DNA from 3 places in the Bacillus seohaeanensis genome. Region 1 is predicted to be linked to each of the others. Evidence: riboswitches for the same ligand, from Rfam matches in the RefSeq annotation. Region 1 holds a riboswitch; each other region holds the start of a gene.
What was found. A riboswitch is a leader RNA that binds a small molecule or an ion and turns the genes downstream of it on or off. The one in region 1 is predicted to bind cobalamin.
Positions count from the first base shown of each region.

Region 1 (3,190 bases):
TCCTTAATGAATCTAATAAGCTTGCGTCTGGAACAAAGTAAGGTGTTTGAATGAAAATTGACTTTTTCGCACTTGTAATCAATTTTATATATCCATTTTTTATTTGCTCCCATTCCGAATCAGGGCCAGAGGTGACAATTTGAATGCCGGCATTCCCTTCAAAATGGTGTTGCGGAAAGTAGCGGGTGTTATAGGCAATCTTGTAACGGCTTGCCTGATTCCAATCAAGTATGAAACGAGTTTGCATCGCTAGTGCTGCCCGCCCGATAATTCTCAAGTGTGTATCCCGCCAGTAACCAAATCGCTTATTTAAGCCTAAATATTCGTCTCCGATATTAAATCCGCCGACATAGCCGACTTTACCATCAATAATTACAAGTTTCCGGTGATTTCGGTAATTAATCCTTGGGTTAATAAAGGGAATTCGTGATGGAAAAAATACTTCAACTTCTCCACCGGCAGCGATAAACTCCCGAAAGAATTTTTTTCTTGTTCCTCTAGAACCCATTTCATCATACAGTATTCTGACCCTGACGCCTTGTTTTGCTTTTTCCGTAAGCTTATCAACAATACCTTTTCCAAGTTTGTCCTTTTTTAGAATATAATATTGCAGATGTATATGATTTTCAGCTTTGTCGATATCTGCTAATAAGGAGTCAAATTTTTCTTTCCCATCGGTAAAGATATCCACTGAATTTTCTTGCGTAAGTACTGCTCCATTGTTGATTAGATGCATATATATTAAGTCTTGATGCTTATAAGTTGCTTCTTCTCTAAAAGGAAACTCGTGGTTTTTGAGATGCTTTATTTGCTCTGCTATCAACCCCTCAATTCCAATTTTATTAATATCTTCCCATTCAAATAAATGTTTTCGACTTAAGTTTTGTCCGAATATAAGATACATGATAAATCCTAGTAATGGTATGAACAAAAGTACCATCAACCAAGCCCATGTTGCTCCTGCATCTTTTCTTTCGAGAAAGATGACAACAGCAGCAAATGCTACGTTGAGAACAAATAAAACACCTAATAAAATAGCTAAAATATCCATTAATTATGCTCCTTCAGTGAAACTTTCACTAGCTGTACATATAGTTGTGCCAAATGTGTACACTTCTTATATAACATATATAGCTTCCTAAAAATAGTATATACGAAAAATGGTGGAAAAAAGGATAGAAATATTTTTGGTTCAATGAATTATAAATGAACATGGAAATTATCCTATAAAAAGTACATTTCTTCCGTTTCAAACAGGTGAAAGGTCCGTCCCTTACCGCTTTAAAGTGCTGAGGGACGGACCTTTTGTTTACTTATTCATTTGTAGACGTCTTTCCCTTCGTTTTTTTGCATCTTCAAATAGTTCTTTTTCTTCTTCTGTTTGAGGGATAACACCTGGCACCTCACTTGGAGCTCCATCGTCATCTATGGCCACCATTGTTAGAATTGAGGTGGTGGTGAGTGTTCGCGACCTCATTTTTAAGTTTTCACACTCGACTTTTACATACACTTCCATTGATGTTCTCCCAGTAGAAATCACGAAGGCTTCCAACGTTAAAATATCACCAACTTTTGCAGATGATAAGAAGTTGACTGTGTCGATAGAAGCGGTGACAACGACCATTTTACTGTGTTTCATAGCGGATATTGCAGCGATCTCATCAATATAGGCCAATATTGTGCCTCCAAAAATTGTTCCCATATGATTTGTATCCGGGGGTAATACTAGTTTTGTTTGGATTGTTCTAGAATCATTTGACGATAGCTTCTCCATGACATTAATCCCTCATTTCCTAATTTTTTTGAGAGGGAGAGGGTAATAGTTTCTCTTCCAACAAAAATCCCCATCACTCAAAAAGAGGATGGGGAAGAGAAAACATTGATAAATTATAGACAAATGAGATAAACTACCTGCCTAGTAAACTACCTTTGTTCTATCTTCCCAACTCCCGAAGAAGATAACACGTCATAAATATGGCAGGTCTCCTGACTTGTGCTTCCTTCTACTCTAAGACCTTCCCATCCTGCTCGGACAGTGGATTCTCTTATTTCGTCAGCACATACAGTTGCGGGAACAGTTCTGGACTTTCACCAGATTCCCTATTAAGTCTATAGTAGACACCATATTTATTGGGGTATGAAAATAGTTACAATAAAGTAAACGTTAATTTAATCATATAGGTAGAAACCTTTAAATACAATCTGTTTTTTATTGAACAGGTTCTTGCTCTGTTACAACTTGCTCATCTGCTATATCTTCCGGTGTTGCTTTTTTTACAAATAACGATACAACAAAGCCGACAATTGCAAAACCTAGCGCGATAAGGTAAACAAGCTCAACTCCAGCCACGAATGACTGAGTTATTGTTTCTGGGTCCGTTGGGGTTGCGGAGGATTCCAAGTAACTTTGCCGTCTTCCTGTCATGATACTAATAAACACAGACACCCCGATTGCACCAGACACAGGTTGCAACGTGTTCATAATCGCCGTTCCATGAGGATACAATCGTTTTGGCAGCTGGTTTAATCCGTTTGTTTGCGCTGGCATCATAATCGCTGCAACGGAAAGCATTAATACGATATAACAGGCGATTATGACCCAAATAGGTGTATCAATTCCGACTCGACTTAATACAAACATAACCCCTGTTAGCAAGAATGTTGCCGGGATCATTAACTTCCGTGGACCGAACTTATCGAAAAGTTTTCCCATAACTGGCGACATTAACCCATTCAACAAACTTCCTGGAAGTAAAACTAACCCTGCGGTCGCTGCGGAAAGTGCTAATGGCCCTTGCATATACATCGGTAAAATAATTTCTGATGAAAACATCGACATAATGATAATGATAAATAAAACAACGGCTAGTGTGAACATCGGGTATTTAAATACTCTTACATCTAGCATAGGTTCTTCTAGTCTTAACTGGCGGATTGTAAATAAAACTAATGATACAGCGCCAATTACAATTGGCAATAAAACTTTCGGTTCAAGAAAACTTGCATCTCCTTCTCCAGCAAAGCTGAAACCTAATACAACGCCACCAAATCCTAACGTAGAAAGAAGAATGGAAAGGACATCAACTTTCGGCTTTGTCACTTCACCAACATTTTGCAAATACTTAAAGGCAAAAGCGATGGAGAAAAGAGCAAATGGAATAACCGTAATAAATAGGTATCTCCATCCTAA
Region 1 covers NZ_JBHUMF010000001.1:102,033-105,222, forward strand. The annotation lists gene cls (cardiolipin synthase) at 1-1,051, opposite strand, end outside; gene ACFSUL_RS00525 (acyl-CoA thioesterase) at 1,310-1,774, opposite strand; cobalamin riboswitch at 1,960-2,141, opposite strand; gene ACFSUL_RS00530 (MDR family MFS transporter) at 2,210-3,190, opposite strand, start outside.

Region 2 (3,190 bases), on a different contig from region 1:
TTGAGCCTTCTACATAAACTTTTTTGCTTCCTGAAAAGTTGGACATGATGGAAATGTTTTGTTCATTTAATGAGGTTGTTGACATAAAATAAATCTCTCCCTTTTAAATTTTTAAAAGACGAGATCTAGAACATAACAGAGGTAGTTTTAAAACAAATGAAGCACATAAAAAAGCTGAATCCATTAGTAATAAACGGACCCAGCTTGACTATGTAGAAGTAGTTTTACATACTTGTGAATTTCTAACTTCCCTACGCTGGCATGATCCAGATCAGGTCCAAAGAGTCAAGAAACTTTAGCGCGTTTCTTTCTCAGCCCAACTTATTGGACTCCCCTAGTTATTGCTATTAAGTTTACATTCATTAGTATACATGAGTTTGAACGAAAGTGAAATAATATTTTAAAAATATAGAAGGTATACACAAAAAAACTGGTGTTATCTAACTGTGGAGTTTTTGGATCCCGGTCCATACGGATGTCCTTTATTAGTGGATTTGGATGGGAACTAACTAAGAAGCAAAGGGACGATTCTTCTTTTGGTTCAGCGAGGCTAGAGGGTCGTCTCTGTGTTTTCAATATTTACTAAAAATAAAAAATAATTGTAATTTTTCTAAACATTTGATATGTTTGAAAAGAAAATTGAATAGTTGTAGAAACAGGTGCAGCAAAATGAATTTCATTTTAACTGCTTAAAAGGGAAGTTCGGTTAGATTCCGACGCTGTCCCGCAACTGTATTTGGGAGCGATTCGAAAAAACCACTGTTTTCATTATTACGAAAATGGGAAGGTTCGAAAAGCGATGATCTTAAGTCAGGAGACCTGCCTGTTTTAGCAAACATCAATACCTACGCGGATAGGAGGTGTTAAGTGCGAGATAGTAGAGCGTGTTTTTCATTTTTGCCATCAACATGCTTATTTAAATATTCATTCGTACCTTAACAACTTCTTATGAGGAAGTTGTTTTTTTATTGGCTAGAAAACTGTAAACCATTCGTATGTAGATAATTTTTAAACAAGAACCGTTTACGTTTAGCTGCCGTACTCAGCCTACTTAAGCTCGCATTATCTAAAGGAAAACGTGCTCTTTCTTTGCTTTTTGCTTGGAGGGGCTAATAAAGGCGTTTGCACAATTGTTCTTGGACTATTCAGGAGACGCTCACTTTATAGGAGGACACCGTTGTTTGGATCAGTGAATTACTTTACCAATTCTTTCAAAATATGCATAATGAACAATTTCAATTTAGACGAGTCTTGTTCAATCGATGAAAAATGGACACTATTGAAAGCAGAAATACAAGAAGTAACAGAGGGACAGCCTGAAAAAGAGATTTATATGCAAAATCTTGAAAGGGCTTACTTCGAAGTGAAAGTGGAACTGTTAGGATGGGAGGATGAAAAGGATGGAAACTGAAGTGAACTATTTTCCAGGTCTTGAGGGTGTGATTGCTTCTAAAACAAACATCTCATTTCTTGATACGGTACAAGGGGAAATTGTTATAAAAGGCTATGATTTGATTAAGCTTTCTCAGACGAAAGAATACTTAGATATTGTTCATCTTTTACTGGAAGATACGCTTCCTAATGAACTTGAAAAAGCATCTGTATTAGAAAAGCTAAAGAAGGAATATGACATTCCAGAAAAGTTATTTACGATATTCAATCTATTGTCAAAGCAAACTCATCCGATGGATGGTCTTCGTACAGGAATATCTGCACTTGCCGGCTACGATAAGCATATTGATGATCGCTCGTTACAGGCAAATATGGACCGAGCCTATAATCTGCTAGGGAAAGTTCCAAACATTGTAGCAAATAGTTATCGAATCATTAATGGAAATGAACCTATTCACCCACTCCAAGATCTATCTTATAGTGCTAATTTCTTTTATATGCTTACAGGGAGAAGGCCTTCTCCACTCGAAGAAAAGATATTTGATCTTTCTCTTGTTTTATACAGTGAGCACGAGCTACCTAACTCGACATTTACAGCTAGGGTGATCGCGTCTACACAGTCCGATTTATATGGAGCCCTGACTGGAGCAGTTGCTTCATTAAAAGGAAATTTGCATGGTGGTGCAAATGAAGCAGTTATGTACATGTTAAATGAGGCTGATACTGTTTCAAACTTCGAAGAAATGCTAATGAAAAAACTGTATAACAAGGAAAAAATTATGGGATTTGGCCATCGAGTATATATGAAAAAAATGGATCCAAGGGCACTTATGATGAAAGAGGCATTGAAGCAATTATCTGATGTCAAGGGTGACTATAATCTTCTTCAGATGTGCGAAGCTGGAGAAAAAATCATGGAAAGAGAGAAAGGGCTTTATCCAAATCTAGACTACTATGCAGCACCTGTTTACTGGATGCTAGGAATTCCTATTCCATTGTATACACCAATTTTCTTCAGTTCAAGAACGCTCGGTCTTTGTGCACATGTCATTGAACAGCATGAAAATAACCGGTTATTCCGACCACGTGTACTTTATACAGGAGAACGCCGTACCCTCACCAACTAATGGTTACGTTTGAAATGAATATCGATAGAAGGGGAAGATAGTTGTGATTAAAATGAATGAGCAAACAAAAGTAGACACTTTATTAGAAGAAATTGCGGATTATGTACTGCATAAGGATATTACAAGCACGGAAGCTTATGAAACAGCTCGTTATGTTCTGCTCGATACACTAGGTTGCGGAATTCTTGCATTAAATTATCCAGAATGCACAAAGCTGATGGGACCGATTGTGCCGGGGACAACCGTTCCAAACGGAAGTCGGGTTCCAGGTACATCATTTGTACTCGACCCTGTTCGAGGAGCATTTAACATCGGGTGTATGATTCGTTGGCTCGATTACAATGATACTTGGCTTGCTGCAGAATGGGGACACCCATCAGATAATCTTGGTGGTATATTAGCTGTCGCTGATTATGTAAGTCAGGTTCGTCTTGGCAAAGGGGATAAGCCTCTAACTGTACGAGAAGTTCTCGAAATGATGATTAAAGCACATGAAATTCAAGGAGTGCTGGCATTAGAAAACAGCTTAAACCGAGTTGGCCTTGATCATGTACTATTTGTCAAAGTTGCAACGACAGCCGTTGTTACAAAGATGTTAGGGGGAACGCGTGAAGAAATTATTAATGCTTTATCTCATGCATGGATAGATAATTCTAGTTTACGAACTTATC
Region 2 covers NZ_JBHUMF010000031.1:765,629-768,818, reverse strand. The annotation lists gene thiC (phosphomethylpyrimidine synthase ThiC) at 1-85, opposite strand, end outside; TPP riboswitch at 232-346, opposite strand; cobalamin riboswitch at 641-841, shown strand; gene ACFSUL_RS17115 (hypothetical protein) at 1,178-1,411, shown strand; gene mmgD (citrate synthase) at 1,401-2,519, shown strand; gene prpD (2-methylcitrate dehydratase) at 2,572-3,190, shown strand, end outside.
Region 2: another riboswitch for cobalamin. It lies ahead of ACFSUL_RS17115 (hypothetical protein); the one in region 1 lies ahead of ACFSUL_RS00525 (acyl-CoA thioesterase).

Region 3 (3,190 bases), on a different contig from region 1:
GCAAACGAGAAGAGTCATCGTATCCTTTTTTCGTAAAATAAGTGCCAGTGTGCCAATTTGATCCCTCGAATAAAGGGTAGCTACCTTTTTCTTGTGCTAGTTTCATGCTTGCTTCGATGGTTAAATAAGCAATTTTTTCATAAAGTGTATCCGCATAGTCAACTGCCTCTTCGCTTTCCCATTTGATTCCCTTTAATGCAAGCAAGTGATGCCAGCCAAACGTACCTAATCCAATCGAACGATATTTTTCATTTGTCAACTTTGCTTGCAATACAGGAATTGTATTTAAATCGATGACATTATCTAACATTCTGACTTGTATTGGAATTAATTTTTCAAGTACATTTTCTGGGACAGCTCTTCCTAAATTTATAGAAGAAAGGTTGCAGACAACAAAATCACCAGGGGTTTTGACGGTAATAATTTTTCCGTCTGATGTGTACTGCTCGTCCACGGTAGTCGGACTTTGGTTTTGGGTAATCTCGGTACAAAGATTAGTGCAATAAATCATACCTTGATGATGATTCGCGTTTTGGCGGTTGACTTCGTCTCGGTAAAACATGAACGGTGTACCGGTTTCAAGCTGGCCCTTCATAATTCCTTTTATAACCTCAATTGCAGGAACCTTTTCTTTCGAAAGAAGAGGGTTATCGACACATTCCCAATAACGAGCACGAAAATCTCCATCTCCTTTTTCAGCATCATAAAAATCCTCCAAACTGTAGCCCATTACTTTTCGTACTTCATGAGGATCGAAAAGATACCAATCTGCTCTTGCTTCTACTTGCTCCATAAATAAGTCCGGAACACATACGCCCGTAAACAAATCATGTGTTCTCATTCGTTCATCCCCGTTATTCAATTTCGAGTCGAGAAAGAGGAAGATATCTTTATGCCAAACATCTAAGTAGACGGAGATTGCTCCTTTTCGCTGACCAAGCTGATCAACGCTTACTGCTGTATTATTTAATTGCTTCATCCACGGAATCACACCAGACGAAATGCCTTTAAATCCTTTAATATCACTCCCACGGCTTCGGATTTTGCCAAGGTAGACACCTATTCCACCACCTGATTTTGAAAGATTGGCGATGTCGGTATTACTGTCGTAGATACCTTGGAGACTATCATCGACCGTATCGATAAAACAACTAGAAAGCTGTCCATAACTTTTCCCCGCATTTGCTAATGTAGGAGTAGCAACTGTCATATATAAATTACTTAAAGCCCAGTAAGCGTCTTTAACAAGTGAAAGACGTGATTCTCGAGGTTCATTCATCATAAGGGTTACGGCAATCATCATGAATCGTTCTTGTGGCAACTCATAGGTGTTTTTTTCGTGATCCCGGGCAAGGTAACGGTCCGCTAATGTTCGCAATCCAATGTATGTAAAAAACTTATCTCTATTAGGAACAATCATATCCCCAAGCTCATGCAGCTCTTCTTTTGAATATTTTTCTAAAATAATAGGATTATATATTCCATTGTTTGTTAGTCGGACGATTAATTCATAAAAGCATCCATAGTTTTGATTAGCCGGATAGTTCCTATTAATCGCAGCCTCTTTGTACAGTTGTTGCATATAGATTCTTGAACAAACATACGTCCAATCAGGCTCTTGCTCGGAGATATTCGCTAAACCTTCAAGCAGTAAAAGATTATTGATTTGCGATACCGTATACGATTTTTGGGATTCAATTGTGGTAATGAGTCTAGAGATATAATCATCTGTATTCAGCGTAGGAAAGTCCGCTGCAGCACTTTTTATAAAAGACGTTAATTTTTCTGGTGAAAAGAGTTCTTCTTTCCCGTTTTTTCTTTTAATAATGGTTGTTTCTAATTTAATACTCATTATGTTTCCTCCTTTTTTGTACTAGAAGGGGAAGAATAAAATAAAAAAATCCACTCCTGGAAGTAGGGTGGATTTAAACGATACTTTACATAGAGATAGAAAGTAATCTGTGAAAGTATCGTCTCATTATCTCAATCCCCGAAGAATAAGAAACTTTGTAAGAAACAGGCAGGTCTCCTGACTTGTGATCATTCTACTTTGGAACCTTCCCATATACGATATGTATACAGTGGATGAACCATTTCGTCACACTTACAGTTGCGGGGACAGTTCTGGAATTACACCAGATTCCCTATTAAGCCGTACTCGGCACCTTTTCTTACTGTTATAAAAAACAATATTTAGTTGCATGTGTTGTTTTGTGACACTATATATAGTGAATTTCCTAATATAGAATATAGTAAACGATAGAAATTGATATTTCAATACTTTACATTTGCTTCTTAATCGTATATGAACGTTCATAAAATGCATCTAATACAATGGAAAAAGAGGCTGGGACAAATGTGCTCTAGGTGAATAAAAAAACGAACTAATTCTTTCATTTGAAGGCGAATTAGTTCGTTTTTTTTATAAGTCTTCATAAAACTTGTTGTTCTTTTTAACTTGTTCTAGCTGTTGATTGGAGTGCAAGACGAAGACTCCTGCGGGAAAAGCGGAACAGGTGAGACCCCGCAAGAGCGCAGCGCATGTCTAGCTCCAGCGGCTAACTCGCTATGAAAAAGATGAAATACCCTAAAGGCAAAAAGCGCCTTTTGGGTATTTCCCTATTTTCTTCGCGAGCAAAACGAGCCGCTTCCGCTTTTCTCGGAGGCTCACCGACCGCCCGCGGAAAGCGAAGTCTTGACACGGAAATCAACAGCGGTGTGTAACAGTGATTACTAAACAATTTAACCTGACATTGTTCGTCTTTAGGGGATAGTACTTTAGTTATGTCCCAGCCTCTTTTAGCTTTATGAATCCAATTTAATCCCGATAAATTTCATTTCGGTCATATCTTCAATTGCATATTTAACCCCTTCTTTGCCAATGCCACTCTGTTTGACACCACCGTATGGATGATTATCTTGGCGGTAAGTGGAGATTTCATTAACCCATACTCCACCCATTTCTAATTGGTCTGCTACACGCATCGCACGATCGATATCCTTTGTGAAAACCCCTGCTTGTAGCCCGTAAATGGAATCATTCGAAAACTTAATAACTTCCTCTTCACTATCAAAAGGAATGACCGATACAATCGGTGCAAAAACTTCCTCGGCAATGATTTTCATATTTTGATCAACATTTGTCATAATCGTAGGGGAGAGTACAGTGCCATTTTGCTCACCACCTGTT
Region 3 covers NZ_JBHUMF010000033.1:1,316-4,505, reverse strand. The annotation lists gene ACFSUL_RS19840 (ribonucleoside-diphosphate reductase subunit alpha) at 1-1,852, opposite strand, end outside; cobalamin riboswitch at 2,003-2,183, opposite strand; gene ACFSUL_RS19835 (aldehyde dehydrogenase family protein) at 2,806-3,190, opposite strand, start outside.
Region 3: another riboswitch for cobalamin. It lies ahead of ACFSUL_RS19840 (ribonucleoside-diphosphate reductase subunit alpha); the one in region 1 lies ahead of ACFSUL_RS00525 (acyl-CoA thioesterase).